DNA from 3 places in the Oceanicaulis alexandrii DSM 11625 genome. Region 2 is predicted to be linked to each of the others. Evidence: predicted binding sites of a transcription regulator. Region 2 holds the regulator's gene; each other region holds the start of a gene.
What was found. The regulator LexA, encoded in region 2, represses DNA repair genes until DNA is damaged. The targets are predictions, from matches to a motif close to ATGTTCCNCTTGTGTTCC.
Positions count from the first base shown of each region.

Region 1: a site for LexA is predicted at 4,194-4,211, ahead of G405_RS0103240 (ATP-dependent helicase). Genes of this name have one in related genera too.
Region 3: a site for LexA is predicted at 3,691-3,708, ahead of uvrA (excinuclease ABC subunit UvrA). Genes of this name have one in related genera too.

Region 1 covers NZ_ATUP01000001.1:643,917-649,911, forward strand. The annotation lists gene G405_RS0103220 (TonB-dependent receptor) at 1-817, opposite strand, end outside; gene G405_RS0103225 (NADH:flavin oxidoreductase) at 1,121-2,221, shown strand; gene G405_RS0103230 (ribbon-helix-helix domain-containing protein) at 2,227-2,445, shown strand; gene G405_RS0103235 (chloride channel protein) at 2,488-4,140, shown strand; gene G405_RS0103240 (ATP-dependent helicase) at 4,244-5,995, shown strand, end outside.
Region 2 covers NZ_ATUP01000001.1:115,930-121,924, forward strand. The annotation lists gene G405_RS14610 (divergent polysaccharide deacetylase family protein) at 1-591, opposite strand, end outside; gene G405_RS0100560 (anthranilate synthase component II) at 681-1,268, shown strand; gene trpD (anthranilate phosphoribosyltransferase) at 1,265-2,281, shown strand; gene trpC (indole-3-glycerol phosphate synthase TrpC) at 2,311-3,102, shown strand; gene lexA (transcriptional repressor LexA) at 3,187-3,864, shown strand; gene G405_RS0100580 (2-hydroxychromene-2-carboxylate isomerase) at 3,930-4,604, shown strand; gene G405_RS14615 (ComEC/Rec2 family competence protein) at 4,606-5,995, opposite strand, start outside.
Region 3 covers NZ_ATUP01000001.1:384,243-390,237, reverse strand. The annotation lists gene G405_RS0101930 (CPBP family intramembrane glutamic endopeptidase) at 1-612, shown strand, start outside; gene uvrA (excinuclease ABC subunit UvrA) at 636-3,518, opposite strand; gene ssb (single-stranded DNA-binding protein) at 3,741-4,268, shown strand; gene G405_RS0101915 (Kelch repeat-containing protein) at 4,345-5,385, opposite strand; gene G405_RS0101910 (superoxide dismutase family protein) at 5,385-5,960, opposite strand.

The sequences.
Region 1 (5,995 bases), 530 kb from region 2:
CGAAGAAGGTGTCGCGATACCCGTCCAGCGGCACGTCCGGGCCACCCACGACCGTGACGGACGGCACGCCGCGGTCCACCACCCGGTCGTCATTGACGTACTCATAGCTGAACACGGCCTGGGTCCGATTTCCCAGATCGAGCGTGAAGGTCGGGTTGACCGCAAACCGGTCGCCTTCAAACACGTCGCGATGGTTCTCCTGATGCTCGCCGAACACATTGACCCGGAAGGCCACGGTGTCTGACAGCACCGAGTTCACATCGCCTGACACCTGATAGGCGCCGAAGGTATCAAGGCTTGAGGTCAGGCCGCCGAAATTCTCGTCCAGCTGCGCCGTCTTGGTGACGCGGTTGACCACGCCGCCGCCGCCGCCGCGGCCAAACAGAAGCGCATTGGCGCCGCGCAGGATCTCGACCTGTTCCAGATTGTAGAGCGGGCGGTAGTACTGAACATCGTCGCGCAGACCATCCAGGAAGAAGTCCGCCGTGCTCTGATTGCCGCGGATGATGATGGCGTCGCGATGCCCCTCGCCCTGGCTGACGGCCAGGCCCGGCGTATAGCGCAGAATGTCCGCGATGGAGCTGAAGGCCTGATCTTCGAGCTGGGCGCGCGTGATGATGGACAGGCTCTGCGGCACGTCCAGCACCGGCGTCGGCGTCTTCACCGCGTTCAGCCGGTCGATCGACAGGAAGCGCCCCGTCACCGTGATGGTGTCACTGACGGTCTGCTCGGTGGTCTCAGCCGCCCAGACAGGCGCTGCGCCGAGGGTGAAGAGGGCGGCAAGCGCGGTCATCATACGCGCACGAGAGTTCAGCATGCTGGGCAGTTCCGATTTGAAATTGAGAATGCGTTGCGTTCAAGCCAGAGTTATAGAGGGACAACTTCGATAATCAATCTCATTATCAGTCGCAACTACAGCCGCTCGCGCCTGCTACCAGCGTTGGCGCCGCTCTGAACTCAAAAAGCTGCTGCCTAGGTCTATCTGCGTATTGCGCTGAAATACCTGAAGAATATGCTGACTGAGAGGGTGCAGGCATAACCCCATTCAAGATTGCACCTTGATTGTCGCGCGCGATATATCCAACTGGGTCCGGTATTTTCGTGCATTCAGGGGATCCCAATGCTCAACACAGACGCCCTCTACCAACCGTTCGAGCTTGGCTCGCTCTCACTGAAGAACCGCATCGTCATGGCGCCGATGACCCGATCCAAGAGTCCGGGCGGCGTCCCCAATGATGACGTGGTCGGATATTACGAGCGCCGCGCGGCCAATGATGTGGGCCTGATCATCACTGAAGGCACCACGGTCGACCGTCCGGGCGCCAGCTTTGATCCGGGCATCCCGAACTTTCACACCGACGAAGCGCTGGCCGGCTGGAAAAAGGTTGTGGACGCCGTCCACGCCGCCGGCGGCAAGATCGCGCCTCAGCTCTGGCATGTGGGTCTGGCGCGCAAGCCCGGCACGGGCCCGCACCCTGACGCGCCGTCCGACAGCCCGTCGGGCCTCATGCCCGGCGGCAAAAAAGTCGGCGAGCCGATGACCCAGGCCGACATCGACGACACCGTCCGCGCCTTCGCCGAAGCCGCCGAGAACGCCGCCAAGATCGGCTTTGACGCCATCGAGCTGCACGGCGCGCACGGCTATCTGATCGACCAGTTCTTCTGGGACGGCATGAACCAGCGCGACGACAAATACGGCGGCGACATGATTTCGCGCACCGAATTCGCGCAGGAAATCATCCGCGCCGTCCGCGCTCGCATTCCCGCAGACCTGCCTGTCATCCTGCGGTACTCGCAGTGGAAGCAGCAAGATTATAACGCGAAACTGGCCCAGACCCCGGCTGAACTTGAAGCCTTCCTGGCGCCGCTGGCTGAAGCGGGCGTCGACATCTTCCACGCCTCCACCCGCCGCTTCTGGCTGCCCGAGTTTGAAGGCTCTGACCTCAATCTCGCCGGCTGGACGAAGAAACTCACCGGCAAGCCTGCCATCACCGTGGGATCAGTTGGCCTCAATAGTGACTTCATTGGCGCCTTTATGGGGGAAGCCTCTGAAAAGTCCGGCCTCGACAAGCTGATCGAACGTCTGGACGCGGGCGAGTTCGAACTGGTCGGCGTCGGCCGTGCGCTGCTCTCTGACTACGCCTGGGCGCGCAAGGTCAAGGACGGCCGTTTTGACGAACTTGAAGACTTCAACGCCGAAGCGCTGAAAGAACTGGCCTAAACACCATGCTCAAGAAACGTTCAGTCACCTTGAAAGGACACGCGACCTCTCTGGCTCTGGAGCCGGAATTCTGGTCCGTGATCGATAAGGAGCTGAGCGTTGTCGGCGGATCGCTGGCCGGGCTCGTGACCTCGATCGACGAGAGTCGCGAGCCCGACCAGCCCCTGTCGAGCGCCTGCCGGGTCTGGGCGCTCAATCGCGCGCTCAGCGCAGGTCAGGATTGATCCGCAGTTGACGCCATAGCCCGCGCGGGGTTTGAAGATGGCATGAGCACCGCCATCAACCCGCCGCCGCCATCGCCGTTCGACAAGCTGTTTCGGTATCTGAAGAACAGTTTCGCCGATGGACGCTCACCGGCGCTCTGGCTGCTGGCGCTGGTGGTGGGCGTGGTGGCGGGCTACGCCGCCATCGGCTTGCGGCTGGCGATCCAGTCCGTGCAGTTCGTCGCTTTCGGCGAGTTTTCAGAACGCCTGGCCAGCACGGCCTCTGGCCTGCCGGTCCATCACATCATCCTGGCGCCGGTGGCCGGCGGCTGCATCGTCTCCCTGCTCCTGTATGTGGGTCTGAAAACCAACTGGCTGCCCGAAACTCGCGCCGAGGGCGTCGCAGACGTCATGGAAGCGCGCGCGGCGCAGGGCGGGAAGATGCCGCTTCTGCCCGGCCTCTGGTCCGCCCTGATCAACGCCGTCTCCGTCGGCGCTGGCGGCTCGACCGGACGTGAAGGCCCGTCGGTGCATCTGGGCGCCTCGCTCGCCAGCTTCATCAGCCGGCCCCTGAACCTGCCCGCCCGGGGCGCGCGCATCATGCTCGCCTGCGGCGCAGCGGCGGCAGTGGCCGCCAGCTTCAACGCCCCTGTCGCCGGGGCGCTGTTCGCGTTTGAAGTGGTGCTGGGCCATTACGCCCTGCGCTCGATCGGTCCTGTGGCGGCCTCCAGCGTCATCGGCGCCATCCTGTCCCGCATCCATTTCGGCGCCAGCCCGGCCTTCACAGTGCCCGAGATCCCGCCCGCCAGTCTCGCTGACTTCATCGCGATCATCCCCTTGGGGCTGGCGTCTGCGGGCGTGGCCATCGCCTGCATCATGTTGTCGTTCAACGCGCCGCGCCTGGTCGCCATCCGCGCGCAGGCCCTGTCGGTCCCGCTCTGGGTGCTGCCGCCTTTCGGCGGGCTGGTCATTGGCGGTCTGGGCGTTCTGGCGCCGGAAGTGCTGGGCGTGGGCTATGAAGCGACCTCCATCGCTCTGGCGGGCGGCTACGCCATCGCCACCCTCGCCGCGCTGATCGTGCTGAAGCTGATCGCCACCATGGCCACCATGGCGTTCCGGTTCGGCGGCGGCGTCTTTGCGCCTTCGCTTTATCTGGGGGCCATGCTGGGCGCGCTCTATGGTGCGCTTGTCGCGCCCCTGATCGGCCCGGACAGCGCAGGCTCGGCCTATTTCGCCGTGATCGGCATGGGCGCGGTCGGCGGGGCGGTGCTGGGCGCGCCGCTGTCGACCACGCTGATCGTGTTTGAACTGACCGCCAGCTATGAAGCCTCGATCGCGCTATTGGTCTGCGTGTCGCTGGCGAGCGTGATCACCACGTCTGTCACCAAGGGCAGCTTCTTTCACAAACAGGTGGAGCGCCACGGTTTTGACCTCACCCAGGGCGATGCCCGCGTCATCTTGCAGACCATTCGCGCGCGCGACATCATGACCCCGCTCGACAGCCATGACACAGCCGGCGAGCTCGATGAATCCTGCGTCTATGACGATGATTATCTGGGCCGGGTGATGGGCTTCTTCTCAGCGGAAAAACTCGACGGCGCCCAGGTCCGCTCCCGCCATGGCGACCAACCCATTGTGGGCTACATCACCAAGGCCGACGCCCACGCCGCCTATGCCGCCGCGCTGCAGGCCCGGCACGAGGAAGAGCATCGCTAGGCGCGCCTGCGCGTCACACCGATGACATCGCCGCCCCTACGCATTGCAAACGGATGTGCTAGTTTCGTTCTCCTTAGCGAATCGATCTGCGAAAGCGTGCGTCATGTCCTCTGTTCCCCTTTCCCAGCAGGCGGCCCCGCGGGCGCCGCGCGCCGACGCCGCCTATCTGGACGGGTTGAACCCTGAACAGCGCGCCGCGGTCGAGGCGGTGGACGGCGCCGTGCTGGTGCTGGCGGGCGCGGGCACGGGCAAGACGCGGGTGCTGACCACGCGGCTGGCGCATATTCTGGCGACCGGCAAGGCGCAGCCCTGGAACATCCTGTCGGTGACCTTCACCAACAAGGCCGCCCGCGAGATGAAGACCCGCGTCGGCGCGATCATCGGCGAACAGGTCGAGGGTCTGCCCTGGCTGGGCACCTTCCACTCCATCGCCGCGCAGATCCTGCGCCGCCATGCCGAGCTGGTAGGCCTGAAATCAAGCTTCACCATTCTCGACACCGACGACCAGCTGCGCCTTTTGAAGCAAATCCTCGAGGCCGAGGGGATTGATGCGAAGCGCTGGACGCCGCGCCATCTCGCCAGCCTGATCGATGGCTGGAAGAACCGCGCCCAGACGCCCGAGCGCATCCCTGAAGAGGACAAATGGAGCTTCGCGGACGGCAAGGCGCAAAAGCTCTACAAGCTCTACCAGGACCGGCTGAGCGTTCTGAACGCCTGTGATTTCGGCGATCTGCTGCTGCACAACATCACCATCTTCCAGACCCATGACGATGTGCTGGCGGACTATCACAGGAAGTTCCGCTATTTGCTGGTGGACGAGTATCAGGACACAAACGTCGCCCAGTATCTGTGGCTGCGGCTTCTGGCGCGCGGATCAGGCAATGTGTGCTGCGTGGGTGATGACGACCAGTCGATCTATGGCTGGCGTGGCGCGGAAGTGGACAACATCCTGCGCTTTGAACAGGATTTTCCCGGCGCGACCGTCATTCGCCTCGAACGCAATTATCGCTCGACGGGCCATATCCTCGGCGCCGCGGCGGGCCTGATCACCGCCAACAAGGCGCGGCTTGGAAAGACGCTGTGGACCGAGGATGATCCCGGCCAGAAAGTCCAGGTGTCCGGCCTGTGGGACGGCGAGGCCGAAGCGCGCTTTGTCGCCGACGAGATCGAGGGCCATGTGCGCTCAGGCGGCCAGCATTCCGACATCGCCGTTCTGGTGCGCGCGTCGTGGCAGATGCGGGCGTTTGAAGACCGCTTCATCATGCTGGGGCTTCCCTACAAGGTGATCGGCGGACCACGCTTTTTCGAACGCGCCGAGATCCGCGACGCCCTCGCCTATTTGCGGCTGGTGCGGAGCCTGGATGATGATCTGGCGTTCGAGCGCGTGGTGAACACCCCCAAACGCGGCGTGGGCGACACCTCGGTTCAGAAGATCGCCATGGCCGCGCGCGGCGCCGAAGTGTCCATGGCCGCCGCCGCACGCCTGATGACCCAGACCGACGAGATAAGGGGCAAGGGCCGCACCGGGCTCATCGCCTTCCTGCGCGATCTGGATCGCTGGGCCGAGCAGTCAGAGACCATGCGCCATGACGAACTGGCGGAAGTGATCCTCGATGAGAGCGGCTACACGGCCATGTGGCGCGAGGACAAGAGCCCGCAAGCCGCCGGCCGGCTCGACAACCTGAAAGAACTCGTCCGTTCCATGGGCGAGTTTGACAGCCTGGAAGCCTTCCTTGAGCACATCGCCCTGGTGTCGGACGCCGACCGCAAGGAAGATGGCGACGAGGTCTCCATCATGACGTTGCACGCCGCCAAGGGACTCGAATTTCCGCTGGTCTTCCTGCCGGGCTGGGAA
Region 2 (5,995 bases):
GAATCCCACAGCGCCCGGAACACGCGAAAACGCCCAGCCGATGCGCGAGGCCATCTCGGACGGGCTCTGAAATTCGGTCAGGGCGTGCGGGCCAGGATCTTCCACGCCCACCGGCTCCATCGGCAGGTGCACGAAAACCTCTCGCCCCGCCGCGCCCGCTTCACGGGCGAGCGCTGACGCCGCATCGGCATAGGGCAGAATAGACAAGGTGACAGGCGCATCCAGCGCGATCAGTCGCCGGGCCGCCGCGACATCCAGCCCCACATCGTCAATGATGACCGCCAGTTGCGGCCGCCCTGACGTCAGAGGCGGCGTCAAAAGCGTCGGCTCAACGGGCTCGGAGGTAAGGACTGAAGTCTCAACCACTGAAGGCTCGGGCGCGGCGCCGATCCTGTTCGCCGCCTCCACGCGGATCACGCCGGGCCAGGACGAGGCGAGCTGGCGGGAGTCGAGGTCAGCAGGCGCCGCGACGGCGCGCGCTTCGGCCTCGCTGCTATTGGCGCCCAGATTATAAGCGAGCGCCGCCACCAGCATGAAACCGGCGGCCAGGGCAGAGCCCAGATGCGGCGCATATGAAGCAGTACGGATCATCCGTGCCTATTTACAGCGAGTCGCGGTTGGCGGCGCGTGTCGCCTTGCTTAAGTTCCACATCAGTTTTCACGGATGCGGCGAGCCCTCCATGCTGTTGATCATCGACAATTATGACAGCTTCACCTTCAACCTGGTTCATTATGTCCAGGAGCTGGGCGCGCCGACCCGCGTCATCCGCAATGATGCGATGAGCGCAGAGGACGCCCTGGCCCTGAACCCTCAAGGCGTTCTGATCAGCCCCGGCCCCTGTGATCCGGATCGAGCGGGCATCTGCCTGGACCTGATCCGGAACGCCCCGGAGGACTTGCCGATCTTTGGCGTCTGCCTCGGCTTTCAGTCGATCGGTCAGGTGTTTGGCGGCAAGGTCATTCAGGCCAAGGCGATCATGCATGGCAAGACCAGCCCGATCCGCCATGACGGCACAGGCGTGTTCGAGACCCTGCCCTCGCCCTATCAGGCCACGCGCTATCACTCACTGGCCGTGGACCTGCCCGAAGGCACGGAGCTGGTCGCCAATGCGCACACCGAAGACGGCGAGATCATGGGCTTGATGCACAAGACCCGCCCCATTCACGGCGTTCAGTTTCACCCTGAATCCATCGCGTCCGAGCATGGTCACGCGCTGATCGGCAATTTCCTGCGTCTGGCGGGTCTGACCACAGAGCAAGCGGCATGAGCCGCATGCGTCCCGCCATTCAGGCCCTCGCCCTGGGCCAGGAACCCGATGAGACTGCGCTTGCGGACGCGTTTGACGCGCTGATGGAGGGTCAGGCCGACCCTGTGGAGGTTGGCGGGTTTCTGTTGGCGTTGACCGCCTTGGGGGAAAGCCCGCAAGCGCTGATGGTCGGCGCCAAGGCCATGCGCGCCCGCATGACGCCGGTCAATGCGCCCGCCGCCGCCATCGACACCTGCGGCACCGGCGGCGACGCGCGCGGCACCTGGAACATCTCGACCGCCGCCGCCCTCGTGGCCGCTGGCGCAGGCGCCGTCGTCGCCAAACATGGCAACAAGGCCGCCTCCTCCAAATCGGGCTCTGCGGAAGTGCTGGAAAGCCTGGGCGTAAATCTGTTCGCCCGCCCTGATCAGGTGGAAGCCGCACTGGGTCAGGCGCGCGTGGGCTTTTTGTTCGCCCAGGCTCACCACGGCGCCGTGCGTCATGTGGGGCCGGCGCGCAAGACGCTGGGCGTGCGGACGATTTTCAACCTGCTGGGCCCGCTATCAAACCCCGCCGGAGCGAAGCGTCAGCTCCTGGGCGTGTTTGACCGCAAATGGCTGGTTCCCATGGCCGAAGCCCTGCGCGGGTTGGGCGCGGACGCCGCCATGATCGTGCATGGCGAAGACGGGCTCGATGAAATCACCACCACCGGCGTCAGCTATGTCGCCGAACTGACGCCGGACGGCGAGATCCGTGAATACGAGATCACGCCTGAGGATGCAGGGCTGCGCCGCGCCGCACTGGATGATCTGAAAGGCGGCGAACCTGAAGAGAACGCTCAGGCGATCCGAGACCTCCTGAAGGGCGCGCAAGGCCCCTATCGCGATATCGTCCTGATCAACGCCGCCGCCGCGCTGAAGCTCGCAGGCTTGGCTGAAGACCTGAAGACCGGCGCGGAACTGGCTGGCGCAGCGATTGATGACGGCCGCGCGCAAGCTGCGCTCGACGCCCTTGTCACAGCCAGCAACGCCTAAGCGCTTAAACCTTGAAGAGAACACGCCCGATGAGCGACGTCCTGAACCGAATTGAAGCCTACAAGCGCGCCGATATCGCCGAGCGCAAGGCCGCGCTCTCCTATGAAGCGGTCTGCGAGCGCGCCCAGCAGGCGAGCCCGGTCCGCGGCTTCAAGGCGGCGTTGGAGCGCGATGCGACCGAGCATGGGCTAAGCCTGATCGCGGAAGTGAAGAAAGCCAGCCCGTCCAAGGGCCTGATCCGCGAAGACTTCAACCCGCCCATACTCGCCAAAGCCTATGAAGACGGGGGCGCAAGCTGCCTGTCTGTTCTGACCGACGCGCCCAGCTTTCAGGGCCATGATGACTATCTGGTCGCGGCGCGCGCGGCGGTGTCTTTGCCGGTCCTGCGCAAGGATTTTCTCTACGACCCCTGGCAAGTCGCCGAATCACGCGCGCTGGGCGCGGATTGCATCCTGGTGATTCTCGCCAGCGTTGATGATTCCCTCGCCGCCGCGCTGATCGAGGAAGCGTTCAAATGGAATATGGATGCGTTGGTCGAAGTGCATGACGCCGCCGAAATGAAACGCGCTCTGGCCCTCCCCAGCCCGCTTGTGGGGGTAAACAACCGCAATCTGCGCACCTTCGAAACCTCACTGGAAACCTTTGAAACTCTTGCCCCTATGGTGGGTGATGACAGGCTTCTGGTGGCGGAAAGCGGCATCTTCACCCGTGACGACGCTGTCAGATTGCAGCACGCTGGCGCGAAGTCTCTGCTGGTCGGTGAAAGCCTGATGCGGCAGGACGATGTCACCGCGGCGACGCGCACCCTTATGGGGCTCTAAACGCGTCGCAGCTTCACTTGACGTTAAGACGGAACATGCATAGAACACTTTTAGTAAGTTTCTATTTTGTTCCAAGAGGCGACCATGCTGACCAAAAAGCAGCACGAGCTTTTGCTCTACATCAACAAGCGTCTGTCTGAAGACGGCGTGTCGCCTTCCTTTGACGAAATGAAAGAAGCGCTCAACCTCGCCTCCAAGTCCGGCGTGCATCGACTGGTCAGCGCTCTGGAAGAACGCGGATTCATCCGTCGGCTGGCCCACCGGGCGCGCGCTCTGGAAGTGCTGAAGCTGCCGCAAACCGGCGCTCCCGCGTCAGCGCCTGCCTCCAATGTGGTGAAAGCGCCCTTCGGCGCCCCCGCTCACGAAGAGAGCATTCAGGGCGTGGACGTGCCGGTTCTGGGCCGAATCGCAGCCGGCGTGCCGATTGAGGCGATCCAGCATGAAACCGACCGCTTGCCCGTCCCGGCGAACATGATTTCCGGCGGCGAGCATTTCGCGCTGGAAGTGCATGGCGATTCCATGATCGACGCCGGCATTCTCGACGGCGATCTGGTGGTGATCAAACGCGGCGACACCGCCAATAGCGGCGATATCGTTGTCGCCCTCGTCCATGACGAAGAAGCCACGCTGAAAAAGCTGCGCAAGAAGGGCGGTTCCATCGCTCTGGAAGCGGCGAACCCGGCCTATGAAACCCGCATTTTCGGCCCGAACGAGGTCAAGGTGCAGGGGCGTCTGGTCGGCTTGATCCGGCGCTATCACTAGGCGCGCTGATTTGCGCGGTTTAGTATTGTCGCTCGGGGCTTCGCCCGATCAGGACAGCACAGACCATGACAGATCAGACCGCGCTCAGCTTTGACCTTTATTGGTCGTTTCGAAGCCCCTACAGCTATATCGCAGCACAGCGCCTGCTGGCCCTGCGCGATCAATACGGCTTCACGCTCAATGTCCGTATTGTGCGCCCATTGGCGGTGCGCAGCCCTGAGTTCTTCGAAGAACGCGATTCGCGCTGGATCCATTATGTGCTCATTGATGTGGCGCGCGAGGCGGAACGCCTGGGTCTGCCCATCAGCGCGCCTTCGCCCGATCCGATCGCTCAGGATCTAGGCACACTGAAGATCGCCCCTGAACAGCCGCGCATCACCTATCTCAACCGACTGGGCGTTCTGGCCACGCAAACCGGCGACGGGCTGGCGTATATCGCCGCCGCCAGCCGGCGCATCTGGGGCGGCGCAAGCGCGGGCTATGAAACACCCTGGACCGATGACGGCGCGCTGGATGAAGCCGCTCACAAGGCTGGACTGGACCCGGACTGGCTGAATGCCGAAGCGGACGCCCAATCCGACCAGATTGACGCCCAGATCCTCGAAAACGAAGCCAATCAGGATGCGGCGGGTCATTGGGGCGTGCCGCTGATGGTGTTTAACGGCGAACCTTTCTTTGGTCAGGACCGCATCGACGCCCTGCTCTGGCGCATGTCTCAATCCGGGCTCAAGCTTCAATAAGCTAGCTGCCCTGCGCGCCGCCCCATAAACGGCCCTGCCGGGCCTGCTCGGCGCCGCGCATGCGGACCACCCGGCCCTCATGCACCCAGAACTCCAGCCCGCCGAGTTCGGCGCGCGCCGGGTCATCTAACAGCAAGGCTGCACAGCGGCGCTTACGCCAGGCGGAGACGACCCCGTCAAAGACGATCAGATCCGCCTGGTCGCAATCATCCTCTAGCGCCTCGGGATTATCCGTGACGGCGAGCAGCAAGCCTTCCGCGGTGCGCCCCGTGCATCCCAGAGAGTCGCAGGCCAGCGCCGCACGTTCCGGGCGATAGCTCGCTCCGGTGCGTTGCAGGAAGACGCGCGCATCAAACCGGCCCCGCCTGCGGTCACTGACGGTGAAGGCGTCTCCCGCCCCCTCAAACCGCGCCAGCACCACGCCGCCATCCGTAATCATCATCTGCGGCGGCGCCTGCACCATGAAAAGCGCCAAGGCGGCGCAAACCAGCACACCGCCGCCCAGCCGCATCCACCCCAGCCCGATCACCAGACAGGCGAAACCCAGACCGTACAGCGCCAGCAACGCGGGATCTGCGGCGTTGGCGCCCACCACCGCCCCTTCAAGCGTTGACGCCCAATACGCCACGTCCAGAACCCGGCGCAGCCCTTGGTCCATGATCCATAGAAACGGGCCTTCCAGCCCAATCACCGAAAACAGGAGCGCCGCGCCGCCCGCCGGCATCACCCAGAACGTAAAAAGCGGCATGGCCGCCAGATTGGCCAAAAGCCCATAAGCGGCCATGCGCTGGAAATGAAACACCGCAAACGCGCCGGTCGCCGACCCCGCGATCAGGGATGTGGCGCTCAAGCCGGCTATCGCGTCCTTGAGCTTGGCGAGGATCGAGGTTGAGCCGCCGCCCTCGGGACGCCAGCGACGATAAACGTCAAAGCTGGCGATCAACGCCGCAACAGCGGCGAAGCTCATCTGAAACCCCGGTTCGATGACGCTTTCAGGCGTGATGAGGATGATGAAAATGGCGGCCAGCGCCAAAGACCGCATGGAAAAGGCCTGCCGGTCGCACAAGACGCCGACCAGCACCACGAACGCCATGATATAGGCGCGCTGGGTGGACACCGCAGCGCCTGACACCACCAGATAGAGGCTCGCCGCGACCAACGCGCCCAGGGCTGCGGGCTTTCGCGGATCATTCCCGCGCGCCCAAGGCTCCCATGCGGCGAAGATCAGGCGGATCAGCCAATAAGCGCCGCCGGCGAACAAGGCCATGTGGAGCCCGGAAATCGCCAGAATATGGCCCAGACCCGACAGGCGCAGGGCCTCTGCATCCTCAAAGGACACGCGCGCCCGCTCCCCGGTCAGCAAGGCCGCCGCCACGGCGCCGGTGCGCGAC
Region 3 (5,995 bases), 270 kb from region 2:
GTCTTGGTCAGCGTTGTCGCGGCCCTGTTGGGCATGGGCGCCAGCACTGGCGCCGCCGATAATCTGGGGGCGATGGAGATCAGCCGCGCCGTCACCCAGACCGCCCTGATCGGCTATGCGGCGCTGTTCGTGGGCTTTCTCATCCAGGGCGGGGTGGAAGAGCTGGTCTTTCGCGGCTGGCTGATGAGCGCGCTGACCGCGCGCTGGGGCAAGCCTGTCGGCGTCTTTGTCGCCAGCTTCGCCTTCGCGCTGTTACACGCCCATGTCTTCATCTCGGGGCTGATGTTCGGCGTGCTGGCGCTGTCGGGAATCGGACTGACCGGCCTCGTCTTCTCGCTGACCGCACTGTGGCGGCGCTCCATCGTCGAGGCCGCCGCCGCCCATGGCGCGTTCAACGCCGTCGCCGTCATCGCGCCCACCTTCGCGCTTCTGGCGTCCGATCCCGATCAGACGATCAAGACCGCTGTCGCCCAGGTGTTCAGCTCCGCAACCGGCCTGGCCGGTGCGGATTCCGTCAGTCTGGGCCCGGAAACCTACGCCCAGCTCATCGCCATGGGCGGGTTGAGCGCACTGATGCTGGCGGGTTTGGTGCTGCGCGGGCGGAAGGGATAGGCGCTCAGAGAAAGCGCCCAGCTTTACCCCGCCAGCTTCTTCTGACGCGCCACATCCCGCTCCAGAAGCGGTTTGAGATAGCGGCCGGTCCAGCTGGCATCCACCTCGGCGACCTGTTCGGGCGTGCCGCAGGCGACGATCTCGCCGCCACCCGAGCCGCCTTCCGGGCCCAGGTCCAGCAGCCAGTCTGCGGTCTTGATGACATCGAGATTGTGCTCGATGACGATCACCGTATTGCCCTGATCGACCAACTCGTGAAGCACTTCGAGGAGCTTGCGCACGTCCTCGAAATGGAGGCCCGTAGTGGGCTCGTCGAGGATGTAGAGCGTCTTGCCGGTGGAACGCTTGGCGAGCTCTTTGGACAGCTTCACCCGCTGGGCTTCGCCGCCTGATAGTTGGGTCGCGGGCTGGCCGACCTTGAGATAGCTCAGCCCCACTTGTTTCAGCGTCTCCATCTTGTCGCGCACGGACGGGACGGCCTTGAAGAAGTCGGCGGCCTCCTCGACGGTCATGTCGAGCACGTCGGCGATGGATTTGCCCTTGAAGGTCACTTCCAGCGTCTCGCGGTTGAACCGTGCGCCATGACACACATCGCACTCCACATAGACGTCGGGCAGGAAGTGCATCTCGATCTTCACCACGCCATCGCCCTGGCACGCCTCGCAGCGCCCGCCTTTGACGTTGAAGGAGAAGCGGCCCGGCTTGTAGCCGCGCGTCTGGGATTCAGGCAGGGAGGCGAACCAGTCGCGGATCGGGGTGAAGGCGCCGGTATAGGTGGCGGGGTTGGACCGCGGGGTGCGCCCGATCGGGCTCTGGTCGATGTCGATGATCTTGTCGACCTGGTCGAGCCCTTCCACCGTGTCATGGGGCAGGGGCACGGCGGAGGCCTTGTTCAGGCGCCGCGCCGCCGCCTTGTAGAGCGTCTCGATGGTCAGGGTGGATTTGCCGCCGCCCGAAACCCCGGTCACACACGTCATCACGCCCAGCGGATAGGCGGCGTCGATGTTCTGAAGATTGTTGCCGGAGGCGCCCTTCACGGTGACGGCGCGGTTCAGGTCCACCGGGCGGCGCTGTTCCGGCACCGGCACCATGCGCTTGCCGGACATGTACTGACCGGTCAGCGATTTGGGGTTCGCGGCGATCTCCGCCGGCGTGCCGGCCGCGATCACTTCGCCGCCATGAACGCCCGCGGCGGGTCCGAGGTCGACCACATAATCGGCCGTCTCGATGGCTTCCTCGTCATGCTCGACCACCAGCACGGTATTGCCCAGATCGCGAAGGCCGCGCAGGGAATCCAGAAGCCGCGTATTGTCGCGCTGGTGCAGGCCGATGGACGGCTCATCCAGCACATAGAGGACGCCAGTCAGGCCCGAGCCGATCTGGCTGGCCAGACGAATACGCTGGCTCTCCCCGCCCGACAGCGTGCCAGAGGCGCGGCTGAGCGTGAGATAATCCAGGCCCACATCGACCAGGAATCTCAGGCGGTCCCGGATTTCCTTCAGGATGCGCCGGGCGATCTCCTGATCCTTGGCCGACAGCGTGTCTTCCACCGCTTCAAACCAGCGCAGCGCCGCCTTGATGGATTTCTCCCCGGCGATGGAGATGTCTGCGCCGTCGATCTTCACCGCTAGCGCTTCGGGCTTCAGGCGCTTGCCGTCGCACACATCACAGGGCTGGGCGGACTGAAAGCGCGCCAGATCCTCGCGCACCCAGCTGGAGTCCGTCTCGCGCCAGCGCCGCTGCAGGTTCGGCATCACCCCTTCAAACGCCTTGGAGGTGGTGAACTGGCGCAGCCCGTCTTCGTAGGTGAACTTGATCTTGTCCTTGGTGCCGTGCAGCACGATCTTGCGAAAGCTCGCGTCCAGATCGCGCCAGGGCGTGTACATGCTGGCGCCGTAATGGTCTGCGATCGCTTGCAAGGTTTGCTGGTAGAGCTTGGAGGTCGCCCGGCTCCACGGCGCAATGGCGCCGTCATAGAGCGACTTGTCGCGGTCAGGGACCACCATGTCCTCGTCAAACTCCAGGCTCTGACCCAGCCCGTCACAGGCCGGGCAGGCGCCGAACGGATTGTTGAACGAGAACAGGCGCGGCTCGATCTCTTCAATGGTGAAGCCGCTGACCGGGCAGGCGAATTTTTGCGAGAAGATGATCCGCTCGCCGGTTTTATGCTCGCCATGGTCTGACGCGAACTCGGCCATGGCGATGCCGTCGGCAAGACGCAGCGCGGTCTCCAGGCTGTCGGCGAGGCGTTGTTCGAGCCCCTCCTTGGTGACCACCCGGTCCACCACCACGTCGATATCGTGCTTGAATTTCTTGTCGAGCTCGGGCGCGTCTTCCAACGCATAGAACTCGCCATCCACCTTCACGCGCTGGAAGCCTTGCTTCAGCAGCTCGGCGAACTCCTTGCGGTATTCGCCTTTCCGGCCGCGCACGATGGGCGCCAGCAGGTAGAGCCGCGCGCCGTCGTCGAGCGCGGTGGTCTTGTCCACCATCTGAGAGACGGTCTGCGCCGAGATCGGCTCGCCGGTGGCGGGCGAATAGGGCACGCCCACCCGCGCCCAGAGAAGGCGCATATAGTCGTAAATCTCGGTCACCGTGCCCACGGTGGAGCGCGGGTTTTTCGAAGTGGTCTTCTGCTCAATCGAGATGGCGGGCGACAGGCCTTCGATGGAGTCCACATCCGGCTTGCTCATCAGCTCCAGGAACTGGCGCGCATAGGCGGACAGGCTCTCTACATAACGGCGTTGGCCCTCGGCGTAGATGGTGTCGAAGGCGAGCGAGGACTTGCCCGATCCCGACAGCCCCGTGAACACGATCAGCTCGTCACGCGGCAGGTCCACCGACACGCCCTTGAGATTGTGTTCGCGCGCGCCGCGCACGGAAATGGTTTTGAGCTTGTCAGTCATGGATGACGCAAAGTCCTTAGCTGGCGGCCGGGCCGGGCGGGCGTATCGGGCGTTACTTAGGGCTCCGCCGCGTCTCTATCCACCGTATAGGCGCCGACAGCGGCGCCCGGCGATGGACTCAAGGGGCGGGATAGGCTTCGTTAACACCCGACTCGCGCCTTAATTGACGCGCGGAACGGAATGTGAACAAATACGACGCGAAAGACAAGCGGGAGACGCGGTATGGCTGGTTCTGTAAACAAGGTGATCCTGGTGGGCAATCTGGGCGCCGACCCTGAAGTGCGGCGCCTGAATTCCGGCGATCCGGTCGTGAACCTGCGCATCGCCACGTCAGAAAACTGGCGCGACAAGTCCACCGGCGAACGCCGCGAGAAGACCGAATGGCACAACGTCGTCATCTTCAACGACAACCTCGCCAAGGTCGCCGAGAACTATCTCAAGAAGGGCTCGAAGGTTTACATCGAGGGCCAGCTTCAGACCCGCAAATGGCAGGACCGCGACGGCAATGACAAATACACCACCGAAGTGGTGCTGCAGCGCTATCGCGGCGAGTTGACCATGCTGGACGGTCGCGGCGAAGGCGGCGGCGACCGCATGGGCGGCGGCTATAACAACAACCAGATGGACGATCGTTCCGGCGGCGGCCAGGGCGGTTACAATCAGGGCGGTGGGCAAGGCGGTGGTCAGCGCAGCAACGCCCCGCGCGAGGATTTCACCTCCGACACCCTGGACGACGACATCCCGTTCTAGGGGCTCTCATCTGGCCCAGACGAAAAAAGCCCGGCGCAGCGCGCCGGGCTTTTTGCTGTTCATTTGCGACTTCGGCTCAGGGCGTGAACCAGTTGAGCGTCGCGGTGGTCTGGCTGCCGCTGGGCTGGGCCGCGCCGCCGATGGTGGCGATCTGTGATCCCACCGTGACCGCGCCCAGGCCGTGCCGGGGCGTGGGCATGCGGCCCATCTCGGTCCAGGCGTCGGTTTGCGGGTCATAGCGCCAGACCTGGGCGTAGACGCCGCCGCCTGAATTATCAAACCACTCGCCGCCAAACACATAGAGCGCGCCATCGACGCTGGCGGCGGCGAGGCCGCCGGCGCCGCGCGGCCCGGCTTCAGGCTCGGGCAGGGGCGCGCGGGTCTCCCAGCTGTCGCTTTGCGGGTCATAGGCTTCGTGCACGGGCGTGTTGCCGCCGGTCACCGTACGTCCGCCCACCACATGCAGGCGCCCCTCCAGCTCTGCGCCCGCTGCGGAATTGCGCGCGGTGGGGGCGGGGGCTGCGACCGACCAGGTCTGGGCGGCGGGGTCCATGACGATATGGGCGTTGGTGTCGGCGTGGTCTGACCAGGCCTTGTTGGTGAGGCCCGCCGGGCGTCGGCCGGTGACCACATGCAGGCGTCCGTTCAGCGCGACGCAGACCGTCTCGGCATAGGGTTCAGCCATGGCCGGGCCATTGCGCCATTGATTGCGACCGGGATCAAACACCCGAACGCCATTGCTCATCGCCCACATGCCGCCGGTCTGGGCGGTGAAACCTCCGACGGCGTACACTAAGCCCTCAAGGCCCACCAGATTGGGGTGGTGCAGCGGCACGGGCAAGCGCGCACGCTCGCGCCAGCGATCTGCGCCGGGCGCCAATGAGAAAACGCGATCCGAGATGCCGATCCGGCCGCGCCCCACATCGGGGCTCAAACCGCCCGCCACGTAAAGCACGCCCTCAAGGACAGCCGGGTAAATCTCCTGAACCCGCAGGGGCAGGTCTGGCCCTGCGCGCCAGGGCGACGCATCAGCCGTCTGGCCCAGAGCGCGGCCGGGCAGGGTCAGGGACAGGCCGGCGGCGCCGAGCCCGGCCAAAGCAGTCCGCCGTGTCAGCATCAGTGCGCCGCCTCGATCACGCCGCAGACATGGCGTGCGCCGGCGCCGCCAATGGGCTGGGTCGTGTGATCATCTTCATTGTCGTGGATGACGAGGGCGGAGCCGTTATCATCCAGCAAGGCCGGGGCGTCATATTCGCCATTGAGGCTGACGCGGTCCGTGAAGACCTGGGCACGCAGCATGCCGTCCTCATGCACATAGATGTTGGGCAGATCGGCGTTGTCCGGGCCTTCGGGGTTCAGAAGGCCGTGGCTGCGCTCTGACGGGTTGATATGCCCGCCGGAGCTGGTGAAATCCGCGTTCGAGCAATCGCCGATCTGGTGCAGGTGCACGCCATGCCAGCCGACGGCGCTGTCGGGAAGGCCGTCCAGCTCAAGCGTGATCAGAACGCCTGTCGGGCCTTGCTGGAGACGGGCGTGACCAACTTCGTTGCGCTCGCGATCGATCAGCACGGCATGGGCTTCGGCGGCGTCGGACATGGCCTCGGCATGGTGGTCGGCTGCGAGCGCGGGGGCGCCAAGACTGCAGGCGGCGAGCGCGGTTGTCAGAGCGAGAGTGTGAAGGGCGCGGGTCATGAGGCGTCTCCTTTGAAAGCTACGCTATCAACGTA